Linked DNA regions of Sinobacterium norvegicum. The protein of the gene in region 2 interacts with the protein of the main gene of each other region in a pairwise test. Links are inferred from orthologs where the notes say so. Each region holds a gene or a part of one and is shown on either strand. Other genes may lie near its edges.

What was found.
Region 1: the proteins of L9P87_RS15035 (region 2) and rpsB interact in binary tests that used the Escherichia coli proteins (3 or more experiments, as listed by UniProt). The link is inferred for Sinobacterium norvegicum from one-to-one orthologs.

Annotation. Positions count from the first base shown.
Region 1 is NZ_CAKLPX010000001.1:921,495-925,639, forward strand. Bases 746-3,464 are described here. They hold rpsB (30S ribosomal protein S2), read right to left. Parts: upstream 2,622-3,464; coding sequence 1,869-2,621; downstream 746-1,868. Other genes in these bases: pyrH (UMP kinase), read right to left, coding at 746-795; tsf (translation elongation factor Ts), read right to left, coding at 874-1,740; map (type I methionyl aminopeptidase), read left to right, coding at 2,992-3,464. In the rest of the region: more of pyrH, read right to left, coding at 58-745; more of map, read left to right, coding at 3,465-3,813; glnD ([protein-PII] uridylyltransferase), read left to right, coding at 3,898-4,145. UniProt on the Escherichia coli protein: Required for ribosomal protein bS1 (rpsA) to bind to the 30S subunit.
Region 2 is NZ_CAKLPX010000004.1:103,464-106,937, forward strand. The notes cover bases 755-3,474. They hold L9P87_RS15035 (RNA-binding S4 domain-containing protein), read right to left. Parts: upstream 2,459-3,474; coding sequence 2,051-2,458; downstream 755-2,050. Other genes in these bases: L9P87_RS15025 (divergent polysaccharide deacetylase family protein), read left to right, coding at 755-1,150; hisF (imidazole glycerol phosphate synthase subunit HisF), read right to left, coding at 1,145-1,918; yrfG (GMP/IMP nucleotidase), read right to left, coding at 2,462-3,127; nudE (ADP compounds hydrolase NudE), read left to right, coding at 3,233-3,474. Outside these bases: L9P87_RS15020 (S41 family peptidase), read left to right, coding at 1-200; more of L9P87_RS15025, read left to right, coding at 257-754. UniProt on the Escherichia coli protein: Involved in the recycling of free 50S ribosomal subunits that still carry a nascent chain. Binds RNA more specifically than DNA. Binds with very high affinity to the free 50S ribosomal subunit. Does not bind it when it is part of the 70S ribosome.

The DNA.
Region 1 (4,145 bases), on a different replicon or contig from region 2:
GGCATCAATAATAACGAGGCGAGGGCGAATACACCACCCCCTATAGCCCAATAACGACTATTTTTCCTCGCTGATCAACGTACCCTCTTCACCACCAACAACAATATTTAGCAGCGCACCGGATTTATCCATTTTAAAGACTCGAATTGGCATTTTATGATCGGAACACAACACGATGGCCGTTAGATCCATTACCTCAAGTTTGTTCTCAATAACTTCGTCATAACTCAGCCAGTCATACTTGGTTGCCGAGGGATCCTTAACAGGATCGGCAGAATAAACCCCGTCCACCTTGGTCGCCTTCAGCACCAACTCAGCATTCACCTCGATGCCACGCAAACAAGCAGCTGAATCCGTTGTAAAAAATGGGTTACCGGTACCGGCAGAGAAAATGACAACATCACCCTGCTCCATATAGCGCATCGCTGTACGGCGGTCGTAATGCTCAACAACACCACTCATCGGAATCGCAGACATGACACGGCTAGAAATATTCGAACGCTCAAGCGCATCGCGAAGCGCCAAAGCATTCATCACCGTCGCCAACATGCCCATATGATCGCCGGTAACACGATCCAAACCAGCCTTACTCAGCGCCGCACCACGGAACAAATTACCGCCGCCGACCACCAAACCAACCTGCACCCCAATACCTACCAGCTGACCTATTTCTAAGGCCATACGATCGAGCACAACAGGATCAATACCAAACCCCTGCTCACCCATTAAAGCCTCACCACTGAGCTTTAATAAAATACGTTTGTATTTCCTATCTCCGACCGGACTTTGACTCATACCGACTCCTATATTGGGTTTTAATGATGTGGTTTTTACAGACAAAAAAATAGGCGGCTAAGCCGCCTATTGAAGGTCTTACTTAGAAGCTGCTAACTGCTCAGCAACCTCGGCAGCGAAATCGACTTCTTCGACCTCAATACCCTCGCCAACCTCAAAACGGACAAAACCAACAACTTCAGCACCGGCCTGAGCAGCAAGCTTAGCAACGGTGAACTCAGGGTTCTTAACGAACGCCTGCTCAGTCAAGCTGATTTCAGCCAAGAACTTCTTAATACGACCGCCAATCATTTTCTCGACGATGTTCTCTGGCTTGCCTTCCATATCAGGCTGAGCCTTGATGATGTCAGATTCCTTGTCGATAACGTCCTGCGACACATCGGCAGGAGATACAAACTGAGGATTAACAGCGGCAACATGCATCGCGATATCTTTCGCCAGCTCAACATCACCACCTTTCAAGGTAACCAATGCTGCAATCTTGTTAGTTGAGTGAACATAGCCACCAACAACATCACCGGAAGAGTCAGCGGCGCGACGAACACCAATGTTCTCGCCAATCTTCTGAACCAAAGCCTCACGAGCAGCCTCAAGGTCGCCCGCCATGATAGCAGCAACATCAACTTGCTTCTCAGCAAATGCCTTATCAGCAACAGTATCCACGAAAGCCAGGAAGCTATCATCACGAGCAACAAAATCTGTCTCGCTGTTCACTTCGATTACCTGACCGTAGCTTGCATCGTCAGCAACACGGATAGCAACCACACCATCAGCCGCAGTACGACCAGCTTTCTTAGCCGCTTTCATGCCGCTAGACTTACGCAGGTTTTCAATCGCCTGCTCGATATCACCACCTGTTTCTTTAAGCGCCTTTTTACAGTCTAGTAAGCCCAGACCAGTACGCTCACGAAGTTCTTTAACCATTGCTGCAGAAATTGCTGCCATCAACCTATCCTCGATAAAGAGTTTTAATACTCCCGCCCACTATTCACTGGGGCGAAAGCCAAGTATTCGATTCAAAAAGGGGGGCTAAGCCCCCCTTCTTAGTCGCAAATTAATAAGGGCAAGCCTTATTAGCCTGCTTTTTCTTCGCTAGAAGTTTCTTCTACGAATTCGTTCTTAGCGGCTTCGCCAGCTTCGCTCTCACCCTTGCCTGCAGTCACTGCATCGGCAATAGTTTTCACGTACAAACGGACAGCGCGGATAGCATCATCGTTTGCAGGGATAACGTAATCAACGCCATCTGGGTTTGAGTTAGTATCAACGATACCGATAACTGGGATGTTCAATTTGTTAGCTTCAGCAATCGCGATACGCTCGTGATCAACATCGACAACAAAAAGTGCGTCAGGTAGACCGCCCATATCCTTGATACCACCGATAGAACGCTCAAGCTTATCCATCAAGCGAGTACGCATCAGAGCTTCTTTCTTAGTCAACTTGTCGAAAGTACCATCCTGCGCCTGAGCTTCGAATTCACGAAGACGACGGATAGACTGACGAATAGTCTTGTAGTTAGTCAGCATACCACCCAACCAACGATGACTAACGAAAGGCATGCTAACGCGAGAAGCTTCTTCACGGATAGCCTTGCCCGCTGCACGCTTAGTACCAACGAACAATACTTTATTGCCGTTAGAAGCCAAGTTTTCAACCAGCGCAAGGGCTTCGTTGAAAGCAGGAACAGTGTGCTCTAGGTTAATGATATGAATCTTGTTACGTGCGCCAAAGATGTATTTACCCATCTTTGGGTTCCAGTAACGGGTCTGGTGACCGAAGTGTGCGCCAGATTGAAGCAAAGCGCGCATGCTAATAGTAGTAGCCATAGTTTTACCTAATATATATTACGGGTTATTCCTCCACGTGCCCCATCTTTAAACCCTTACGGGCACCCAAAAAGAATGTGACGACACGTGTGTGACGTTTACCGTTCAATGACGGCGTGCGCTTTATACCACAGCGGCGGCAAAACTGAAAGGCAAAATCGCTGCCACAGCCCACACAGTACCTGACTGTTTTTATCAACTTTCGCCTTTTTCGCTAAAAAATAGGGTACAATGCCGCCATTCGTATTTCTGTCACAGCCTCTGCCGGACGGCCTCAAGCATTCTTCGCCGCCTCCATACAACGCAACAGGCCAACGACTAAAGACCAGTATTATCGGCAGATTGCCGAGGGAATTCATTGGAACCACATATGACTGTTAGCATCAAAACCCCCGAACAAATCCAAAAAATGCGTGTAGCCGGCAAGCTCGCTGCCGATGTCCTTGAAATGATCGAACCCTATGTCAAGGTCGGCGTCACCACCGGCGAACTCGATCGCATCTGTCATGAATACATTACCAAGGAGCGCGATGCCATTCCCGCACCGCTCAACTACCATGGCTTTCCCAAATCTATTTGCACCTCAATCAACCATGTGATCTGCCACGGCATTCCCTCCGACAGCAAAAAACTGAAAGAGGGTGACATTCTCAACATCGACATTACCGTGATCAAAGATGGTTTCCACGGCGACACCAGCAAGATGTTCTATCTCGGTAATGTACCGAACTATATGAAAAAATTGGCCGAGCGCTCACAATTCTGCCTGTATAAAGCACTTGAGATTGTCAAGCCCGGCACCACGCTTGGCGACATCGGCGCAATTATTCAAAAACATGCCGAGAAGAAAGACGCCAATGGTGTCAGCTATAGCATTGTTCAGGAGTACTGCGGCCACGGTATTGGCGAAGTATTCCATGAGGAGCCTCAGGTCTTACACTACGGTGTAGCCGGACAGGGCTTGGCGCTAAAAGAGGGAATGACCTTTACCATCGAGCCGATGCTCAATGCTGGCAAGCGCCACACCAAACTTAACAACAAAGACGGCTGGACCGTCACAACCAAAGACGGAAAGCCGTCCGCCCAGTGGGAACACACCATTGTGGTCACCGCCGACGGCTGTGAGATTCTCACCGCCCGCCAAGAAGAGCTGGAGGCCTTTAGTGGCTGCGCCATCTTCCGCAAAGACTAGCACTCGACATCCGCCCAGCCTTTGCGCTGGGCAATCGGCCAGCAAATTAGCCAGCCCCTCCCAAACATAAATAATGACGGCGATATGACGACCACGTTAATAGATATCTACCAAGTCACCGAGCAACTCATCGACAATCCAACGCCTCAGCTGCCGCTGAAGGCCGCGATAAAAGAAGGCTCCGAGTTACTCAACCAGCAATTTTTAGAGGGTAGAAACGTCACCGAGTTGGTAAGAGAACGCGCCGTACTCATTGACGCTATTATCGACCTCTGCTGGAAAAACTGTCAACTACTCGGCCAACAGATGACCCTAGTGGCTGTTGGCGGCTA
Region 2 (3,474 bases):
GAATTACCGAGGCCGATTTACAGGGCCACCTCAACAACGGCAACGGTGGCGATGAAAGCAATTCGGCTGAGCGTGAAAGACGCAAGGCTAATCAGTTAATTAAAGATGACAATCAATTGTTTGAAGCATTGAACCTGCTTAAAGGCATCAATATTTTAAAGCCGGCCGCGCCGGTTGCAGAGACCGACAAAGCGGCCTAACAATTGCCACCCACCACATTTTAACAGCTCCGGCGTCAGTCGGAGCGGTATGATTGATGACTTATTTACGTTCTGCCCTGCTAGTCCTAATACTGCTTAGCCATGTTACTGCCGCCGATAATTCCGTGGCGACAGCTGCCACCGCCCAAAAGACCTTCAAACTGGTATTGATCATCGATGATCTTGGCAACAACTATGCCCAGGGTCAGCGCGCCGTCGAATTACCCGGCCTCGCTACCATGGCAGTTTTACCCCATCGCCCCAGCAGTAAACGACTTGCCCGCAATGCCTTTGAGCAGGGCAAAGAAGTCATTCTGCACGCGCCGATGAGTAATGTGCACGGTAATAATTTGGGGGCCGGTGCTCTGACGCTGAATATGCCCGAGCAACAGTTGCTAGAGACCCTGCGCGATAATATTGCGTCGATTCCGCACGTGGTCGGAGTCAATAATCATATGGGCAGCGAACTGACCTCTGACCGTCAAGCGATGTCGCTGGTCATGGCGGAATTACAGACGCAGCAGCTTTATTTCGTTGACAGTCGCACCACGATCGAGACCGTCGCCGCCGAGCAGGCTGAATTGCTGGGCTTGCCGAGCATGGAGCGACAGGTGTTTCTCGATCACGTGATCAATACCGAGGCCATTGCTAATGAGTTCCAACGCTGGCTCAAGTTGGCCGAGAAGAACGGCGTCGCCGTCGCCATCGGCCACCCCCACGAGGCCACGATGAGCTACCTAGAGCAGCAGCTTCCGACACTGGCCGCAGCCGGATTCGAGCTGGTGACACCGTCACAGCTTTTACTGTCGCAACAGACAGGGGCAGAGGTATTCGAAGAGCGTGAACTAGCGTCAGCGACTGAGTTACCGGCGGAGCTGCCGGCCGACAAGAAAAAGCCCCAGCCTATCCTGGAACTTTATCGGTCACTGCTAAAATTGAGCAGTTTATAGCCGGACGTCGACACCCTGGGCACGCATAAATGCCTTTGCCTCGGGCACGGTATATTCACCAAAATGAAAAATACTGGCCGCCAGTACCGCATCAGCCTTACCTTCGACCACACCGTCAACCAGGTGCTGCAGGTTGCCAACACCACCGGACGCGATGATGGGGATATTAACCGCATCACTGATAGCGCGGGTCACACCGAGGTCGAAGCCATTCTTCATACCATCTTGATCCATACTGGTCAGCAAGATTTCTCCGGCGCCGTATTCGGCCATCTTAATGCCCCACTCAACCGCATCAATACCGGTCGGCTTACGGCCTCCGTGGGTAAATATCTCCCAGCGTGGCGTCTCACCGGCAACAGAAACCTGCTTGGCGTCGATGGCGACGACAATACACTGAGAGCCAAAACGACTGGCCGCTTCCTTGACAAAATCCGGGTTGAAGATAGCGGCGGTGTTGATGGCGACCTTATCGGCACCAGCATTAAGCATTAATCGAATATCATCACATTGACGAATCCCGCCACCAACAGTCAGTGGGATAAACACCTCACTGGCCATCTTCTCGACTGTATGTACCGTGGTATCCCGGCCCTCGGAGCTGGCGGTAATATCGAGAAAGGTAATCTCATCAGCACCTTGCTGATCATAGCGTTTGGCAATTTCAACAGGGTCACCGGCATCGCGGATATCCAAAAACTTAACGCCTTTGACGACACGGCCCTTATCAACATCTAAACAGGGAATAATACGCTTTGCTAAGCTCATACCAACTCTCAATTCTTATCGCTAATATTGCTGGGGCTTTGATTTGTTAAGCACACCCACAGCTCGTTCAACCAAGGCGGCCAATATTACCAGAGACCGCTGCCGCTGACACGGCTTGTTACTGTTTCAACATTATTCCTGATCCTGCCGCATGGCGTCTTTAAAGCCATGGATTAGTCGCCGATCACGTTTGTTAGGCCGCCGCTCTGTATGCACCATACCGGCGTTTTGTTGGCGGCGTTGCTCGCTGTTCATCGCTCGCTTGGCAATGCTGTCATCGGTCTCGCGGTACAGTTCCTTGGCTACGTCAAAACCACGACGCTGATCCGATAGCTGCTCGACAAAAACCGTCTTCACATCGTAGCCCTGGCGAATAGCCAGTTCGCTGCCGACAACAACCTCCTTGCTGACCTTGCAACGGGCGCCATCGAAATGCACCTTGCCCCCCTCAATCGCCTGCTTGGCCAGTGAACGCGTCTTATAAAAACGGGCTGCCCACAGCCACTTGTCGAGCCGAATTTTTTTACTCTTATCAGGCATGAATTACTCTCCCTCTACTGGCGGCATGATTTCATCGAAATGATGAAATTGGGGGTAGCGCAGATCTGACCGGCAGGGATTTTTGCTGTCGGGCTGGGACAGCGTCAATAAATGTTTAATGCCAAACGCCTCTGCGCTGGCCAAAATGTTTTCAGTATCATCAATAAACAGCGTTTTATTGGGTTCAAACGGGAACTGCTGCCGCAGCTGCTGCCAAAACTTAGCCGACTCCTTCGGTTCGCGGTAATCATGAGAGGCTACCATGGCATCGAACCACGGCCTTAAATCGACCTTTTTCATTTTTAAGTCTAAGCCGGCTCTGTGCGCATTGGTGACCAATATCACCTGTTTATTTGCTGCCTTTAATGCCTGCAAAAATTCGATGACAAAAGGCCGGGGGGCGATTAAATCAGCTATCTCGTCCTTTAAACCGACAATGTCCACATCGAGCTCGGCCTGCCAGTAATCGAGGCAGTACCAGTCCAAACTACCCTTGGTATCCATGATTTTGCCATACAGCAGGTCCTTGGCAATATCGTAGGGCATAGCTTTGAGCTCGCTATAGCGCTTGGGCAAATGCTGCAACCAAAAATGATTGTCGAAATGTAAATCCAACAACGTGCCATCCATATCCAATAGCACCGTGTCTATCGCCTGCCAATCGACCATGTAAACCTCTTCAATAATTCCTGGGCGGCGTTTTATACCGGGCCGCTATTTTAGACCGTAGTGGTGTTGTTATACTAGCGCCTTCTCACTAACGACGACGCCTTTATGAGCGAGCAGCAGCCCCCCAAAATCATCGATCAACAATGGCTTACTCACAGCAAGCTGTTTCATGTTGAGCAATTAGACCTGGCGTTTAGTAACGGCGAGCAACGGCGCTATGAACGGCTCAACCCAGGCCGCCATGCCGGGGTGATGGTGCTGCCTATTCTCGACAACCATTCACTGATATTGATCAAAGAGTTTGGCGCCGGTATCGACCAATATTACCTGTCCTTCCCCAAGGGCGC